DNA from 2 places in the Streptomyces sp. MK7 genome. Region 1 is predicted to be linked to the other one. Evidence: predicted binding sites of a transcription regulator. Region 1 holds the regulator's gene; the other holds the start of a gene.

Evidence for each region. Region 1 encodes HrcA, which represses chaperone genes, less so after heat shock. Its sites were predicted from a motif close to TTNGCACTCNGNNNNNCNGAGTGCNAA; they were not measured.
Region 2: the regulator HrcA is predicted to act here: its motif matches at 2,144-2,170, upstream of groL (chaperonin GroEL).

What each region holds. Positions count from the first base shown of each region.
Region 1 is NZ_JAVACL010000003.1:304,274-307,679, reverse strand. Features, by position in the region: gene dnaJ (molecular chaperone DnaJ) at 1-561, opposite strand, end outside; gene hrcA (heat-inducible transcriptional repressor HrcA) at 562-1,578, opposite strand; gene R2S09_RS06100 (MBL fold metallo-hydrolase) at 1,728-2,459, shown strand; gene R2S09_RS06095 (DUF3097 domain-containing protein) at 2,707-3,406, shown strand, end outside.
Region 2 is NZ_JAVACL010000013.1:87,976-91,381, reverse strand. Features, by position in the region: gene R2S09_RS17150 (NADH:flavin oxidoreductase) at 1-130, opposite strand, end outside; gene groL (chaperonin GroEL) at 358-1,980, opposite strand; gene R2S09_RS17140 (cold-shock protein) at 2,310-2,513, opposite strand; gene R2S09_RS17135 (MoaD/ThiS family protein) at 2,942-3,217, opposite strand; gene thrC (threonine synthase) at 3,394-3,406, opposite strand, start outside.

The DNA.
Region 1 (3,406 bases):
GGGGCAGGGCCGGGAGGTCATGACCTGGCCCAGGAAGGACCGGGTGACCTGCGAGACCTCACCGCGGCCACGGCACATGTCACACGTCTGGGCGGAGGTGCCCGGCGCCGCGCCCTCGCCGTTGCAGGTGTTGCAGACGACGGCGGTGTCGACCTGGATGTCCTTCGTGGTGCCGAAGGCCGCCTCGTCCAGCTCCACCTCCAGCCGGATCATGGCGTCCTGGCCCCGGCGGGTGCGCGAGCGCGGTCCGCGCTGCGACGCGGTGCCGAAGAACGCGTCCATGATGTCGGAGAAGTTGCCGAAGGCGCCGGCCCCGAACCCGCCCGCGCCGGCCGCGCCGGACTGCGAGAGCGGGTCGCCGCCGAGGTCGTAGACCTGCTTCTTCTGCGGGTCCGACAGCACCTCGTAAGCGGCATTGATCTCCTTGAACCGCTCCTGCGTCTTCGGATCGGGGTTGACGTCCGGGTGCAGCTCGCGCGCGAGCCGCCGGAAGGCCTTCTTGATCTCTTCCTGCGACGCGTCGCGACGCACGCCGAGAACGGCGTAGTAGTCCGTGGCCACTTACGACTCCGCCAGGATCTGTCCGACGTACCGTGCCACTGCGCGTACCGCTCCCATCGTTCCCGGATAGTCCATGCGGGTCGGTCCGACCACGCCGAGCTTGGCGACTGCCTCGCCGCCCGAACCGTAGCCCACCGACACGATGGACGTGGAGTTGAGTCCTTCGTAGGCGTTCTCGTGACCGATGCGCACGGTCATGCCCGGATCCTGTGTCTCGCCGAGCAGCTTCAGCAGGACGACCTGTTCCTCCAGCGCCTCCAGAACGGGCCGGATGGTGAGGGGGAAGTCGTGTGCGAAGCGGGTCAGATTGGCGGTGCCGCCGATCATCAGCCGCTCCTCGTTCTCCTCCACCAGGGTCTCCAGGAGCGTGGACAGCACCGTGGAGACCGTCCCGCGGTCCTCGAGGTCGAAGCCCTCGGGCAGATCCTCCACCAGCTGCGGCACGTCCGTGAAGCGTCGGCCGGCGACCCGGCTGTTCAGCCGCGCCCGCAGGTCCGCGAGCGAGGTCTCGCCGAACGGGGCCGGACAGTCGATCATCCGCTGCTCGACCCGCCCGGTGTCCGTGATCAGCACCAGCATCACGCGCGCGGGCGCGAGCGCAAGCAGCTCCACGTGCCGCACGGTCGAACGGGTCAGCGACGGGTACTGCACCACGGCGACCTGCCGGGTCAGCTGCGCCAGCAGCCGCACCGTACGGGCCACCACGTCGTCGAGGTCGACGGCGCCGTCGAGGAAGTTCTGGATGGCGCGCCGCTCCGGCCCGGTCATCGGCTTGACCCCGGCGAGCTTGTCGACGAAGAGGCGGTAGCCCTTGTCGGTGGGGATGCGGCCCGCGCTGGTGTGCGGCTGGGCGATGTAGCCCTCGTCCTCCAGGGCCGCCATGTCGTTGCGGACCGTGGCCGGGGAGACGCCGAGGTTGTGCCGCTCGGTGAGGGCCTTGGAGCCGACCGGCTCCTCGGTGCCGACGTAGTCCTGGACGATGGCACGCAACACCTGAAGCCGTCGCTCACTGAGCATCGCGCGCACCTCCAGAATCTTCCTCGGCTCCCGCCTGGCACTCGGCGCATACGAGTGCCAGCATTCCCGGGCCCAGTGTACGGCCGTCGGGTACATCGGCGGCAAGGCTGGTGCCGGCAGGCCGGTGCCGGGAGGGCTAGCGTCGCGGCATGACGGTGACTTGGGAAGAGCTGGGGTGGGAGCGGCTGGCGGAGGGCGTCGGCCGGGTGCGGTTGCCGGTGTGGGACTGCACGGTCGGGCTGGTCGTCTCCGGCGGCTCGGCGCTGCTGGTGGACGCCGGGTCGAGCCTGGCGGAGGGCGCGCGGCTGCGGGCCCAGGCGCGGGAGCTCGGCGGTGACCGTGTGACACTTCTCGCGCTGACGCACCCGCACTTCGACCACGTCTTCGGGGCGGCCCGGTTCGAGGACGCGGAGGTCTTCGCGGCCGAGGGCTCACGGACCGTGTTCGACGGCGTGCACGGGCGTGCGGAACTGCGCGCGGACGCCGTGCGCAACGGGCTGGACGCGCGGGCGGCGGACGAGGCGGTGGCGGCCCTGGTACGGCCCGGCCGCGAGGTCTCCGGCCGGCTGACCCTCGCCCTGGACGGCGGCCGGGAGGTGCTGCTGGCGAACGTGGGCCCGGGCCACACCGCGCACGACCTGGCGGTGGTGGTGCCGGGCGAGCGTCCGGTGGTGTTCTGCGGCGACCTGGTCGAGGAGTCCGGCGAACCCCAGGCCGGCCCCGACGCCGTGCCGTCCGGGTGGCCCGACGCCCTGGACCGGCTGCTGGCACTGGGCGGCGAGGACGCCCTGTACGTCCCCGGTCACGGAGCGGTGGTGGACGCCGCCTACGTCCGGGCCCAGCGGGACGCCCTGGCGGCACGCTTCGGCGTGTCGCGCTGATCGGCGCAGGACTTCTCCTATCGTCACCCGAATGCGCCCACCCGTCTCCCGCCACCGCCCTTCCAATGAGGGCCCTTCGGGCCCGCCCCTCCCACCCGTCTCCCGCCACCGCCCTTCCAATGAGGGCCCTTCGGGCCCGCCCCTCCCACCCGTCTCCCGCCACCGCCCTTCCGACGAGGGCCCTTCGGGCCCGCGCCTTCGTTCGTACTCCCCCGACCTGACCCCGCCGTGGAAGAAGCCGAAGGCCGTGCCGGAGGTGCCGGCCGAGCCCGGCCTGGTGGTCGAGGAGCCGGGGAGCGGCTTCTGCGGGGCGGTGATCCGTTGCGAGGCGGGCACGGTGACCCTGGAGGACCGCTTCGGCAAGCACCGGGTGTTCCCGCTGGAGCCCCGGGGCTTCCTGCTGGAGGGACGTGTGGTGACCCTGGTACGGCCGTCGTCCGGTGAGCCGGTACGGCCCACCCGGACGGCCTCCGGTTCGGTCGCCGTCCCCGGTGCACGCGCGCGCGTGGCCCGCGCCGGGCGGATCTACGTCGAGGGGCGGCACGACGCAGAGCTGGTCGAGAAGGTCTGGGGCGACGACCTGCGCATCGAGGGCGTGGTCGTGGAGTACCTGGAGGGCGTCGACGACCTGCCGTCGATCGTCGAGTCCTTCGCTCCGGGCCCGGACGCGCGGCTGGGCGTGCTGGTGGACCACCTGGTGCCGGGCACGAAGGAGTGGCGGATCGCGGAGTCGGTGACCAGCGAGCACGCGCTGGTGGTGGGCCACCCGTACATCGACATCTGGGAGGCGGTGAAGCCGGCCGCGCTGGGCATCCCGGCCTGGCCCACGGTCCCGCACGGCCAGGACTGGAAGACGGGCGTGTGCCGTGCGCTGGGGTGGCCGTCGGAGAACACCGGGGCGGTGTGGCAGGCGATCCTGAAGCGGGTGGGGTCCTACAAGGACCTGG
Region 2 (3,406 bases), on a different contig from region 1:
ACATGCGGGTCATCGGGGCCATCACGATCCGGTTGGGAACGGTCAGGCCGTTCAGCGTGACGGGACGGGAAAGGATCGAGGCCGCGCGGGAGGCGGACCCGCGGGCCGATCCGGAGGCGGTGACGGTCATAGAGGCTCCTGGGCGGAACGGAGGGAACGGATACCGAATGGTATGTGCACGCGCATGGACTACGTCCACCGGTGCCAACCGTGCCGTCCGCCACACCATTTCCACCGCCCCCCGCGGTGTGGCCCAGAACACGCCCGAGGGCGGCACCCCCTGCTTCCAGGGAGTGCCGCCCTCGGTACGAGAGGACGGATCCGATCCTCGAAGGTCCCGCGAGGGACCCCGGTGGATCAGAAGTCCATGTCACCGCCCGGCATGCCGCCGCCGGCCGGCGCGGCGGCCTTCTCCGGCTTGTCGGCGATGACGGCCTCGGTGGTCAGGAACAGCGCGGCGATGGAGGCGGCGTTCTGCAGCGCGGAACGGGTCACCTTCGCCGGGTCGATGATGCCTTCCTTGACCAGGTCGACGTACTCGCCGGTCGCGGCGTTCAGGCCGTGGCCCGGGGTCAGGTTGCGCACCTTCTCCACCACGACGCCGCCCTCGAGGCCGGCGTTGACGGCGATCTGCTTCAGCGGGGCCTCCAGCGCGAGCTTCACGGCCTGGGCGCCGGTCGCCTCGTCACCCTCGAGCTCCAGCTTCTCGAAGACGTTGGTGGTCTGGAGCAGGGCCACGCCACCGCCGGCGACGATGCCCTCCTCGACGGCCGCCTTGGCGTTGCGGACGGCGTCCTCGATGCGGTGCTTGCGCTCCTTGAGCTCGACCTCGGTGGCGGCACCGGCCTTGATGACCGCGACACCGCCGGCGAGCTTCGCCAGGCGCTCCTGGAGCTTCTCGCGGTCGTAGTCGGAGTCGCTGTTCTCGATCTCGGCGCGGATCTGGTTCACGCGGCCGCCCACCTGCTCGGAGGAGCCGGCACCGTCGACGATGGTGGTCTCGTCCTTGGTGATGACGACCTTGCGGGCCTTGCCCAGCAGGTCGAGCGTGGCGTTCTCCAGCTTGAGGCCGACCTCCTCGGAGATGACCTCGCCGCCCGTGAGGATGGCGATGTCGCCGAGCATGGCCTTGCGGCGGTCGCCGAAGCCCGGGGCCTTGACGGCGACGGACTTGAAGGTGCCGCGGATCTTGTTGACGACCAGGGTCGACAGGGCCTCGCCCTCGACGTCCTCGGCGATGATCAGCAGCGGCTTGCCCGACTGCATGACCTTCTCCAGCAGCGGGAGCAGGTCCTTGACCGACGAGATCTTGGAGTTGGCGATGAGGATGTACGGGTCCTCGAGCGACGACTCCATGCGCTCCATGTCGGTGGCGAAGTAGGCGGAGATGTAGCCCTTGTCGAAGCGCATGCCCTCGGTGAGCTCGAGCTCCAGGCCGAAGGTCTGCGACTCCTCGACGGTGATGACGCCTTCCTTGCCGACCTTGTCCATGGCCTCGGCGATCAGCTCGCCGATCTGGGTGTCGGCGGCGGAGATGGAGGCGGTGGAGGCGATCTGCTCCTTGGTCTCGACCTCCTTGGCCTGGTCGAGCAGGGCGGCGGAGACGGCCTCGACGGCCTTCTCGATACCGCGCTTCAGGGCCATCGGGTTGGCCCCGGCGGCGACGTTGCGCAGGCCCTCCTTGACCAGGGCCTGGGCGAGGACGGTCGCGGTGGTCGTACCGTCACCGGCGACGTCGTCCGTCTTCTTGGCGACTTCCTTGACCAGCTCGGCGCCGATCTTCTCGTACGGGTCCTCGAGCTCGATCTCCTTGGCGATGGAGACACCGTCGTTGGTGATCGTGGGGGCGCCCCACTTCTTCTCGAGGACGACGTTGCGGCCCTTGGGGCCGAGGGTCACCTTGACGGCGTCCGCGAGCTGGTTCATGCCGCGCTCGAGGCCGCGCCGCGCCTCCTCGTCGAACGCGATGATCTTGGCCATGTGAAGTGGTCCCTCCAGGACTGGGGGTGATTCCTTCGGACCGCGCCCGCGCCCGCGACGGACGGCTCGCCGGCCTCGTGGTTCCTTGCCCCACCCGGCCCGCGGGCCTCACCGACCCGGTCCTTCGCTGTCACTCTCACCTTCAGAGTGCTAACGCCAATGATTAGCACTCGACCCACCCGAGTGCAAGGCGCGCTCGCGAAGCGAGCCCCCTCGGGGGGCGACGGCCGGGGTGGCAGCGCGCGCGTGCGGCGACACGCCGAAGGGCCCGCCCCCCGGGTGGAGGAGCGGGCCCTTCGAAAGCTGATCGCTTGCGGTGGTCGCGCGAATCAGGCCGTGACGCGGACCATGTCCGCCTGCGGGCCCTTCTGGCCCTGCGAGATCTCGAACTCGACCCGCTGGCCCTCTTCCAGCGTGCGGTAGCCGTCCATCTGGATCGCGCTGTAGTGGACGAAGACGTCCGCACCACCGTCGACCGCGATGAAGCCGTACCCCTTCTCCGCGTTGAACCACTTGACGGTGCCCTGAGCCATGCCTAACTCCCCTATTACTGGCCCTTGCACAGATCCACACTTCGCGGACCCGGGTCAGACCTCACCCCCCGTGGACGGGGGCGTGCGCCGGAACGCGTCGACCGCGGCTGAATGTATCTGTCCAACTGCCGTCTGCAACAGGTCAATCGGACGAGAATTCTGGACGGACCGGGTCCGGAATATGACGAGAATTCATCTTGTTTCAGGGCAAGTCGGGCCCCACAAACAAGACAAATGCCGCGAAAAACTCGCACACTTTGGCTACTTCTTATCGGCGTGCGGCAGGAATCCAGGGCTTCCCGATTCATGGATCAGGGGCGCGTTCCCCAACTGTACCGCGCTCAATCACGCAGAACGGCCCCCTCCGCTTCTCTTACGGAAGGGGCCGTTCCGTGAACAATCGGTAATCGAGTTACTCAGGGTAATGATCAGCCGCCGGCGACCGCGGGGATGATCGACACGCCCGCGCCGTCCGGGGTGGCGGTCTCCAGGCCCTGCTCGAAGCGGACGTCGTCGTCGTTGACGTAGACGTTGACGAAGCGGCGCAGCTTGCCCTGGTCGTCCAGGACGCGCGCGGCGATGCCCGTGTGGTTCTTCTCCAGGTCGGAGATGACCTCGGCGAGGGTCGCGCCCTCGGCGCTCACCTCGGCCTGCCCGCCGGTGTAGGTGCGCAGGATGGTGGGGATGCGAACGGTCACGCTCATGCGACTTGACCTCCAGTCACGATAAGACTACTTTGCGTGTCGGCCGCCGGGCTGGCGGTTTCGGCCTGTGGAGCCGGCGTAGGACCTCGGCTCGGGTTCGTCCCGGGGGCGGCCGGCGGTGAAGCAGGAAGCCCAGTGGGCGACCACTGGACTCCTCGGGACTTCCGAGGAGGAGGTCAAGCGAGGCCG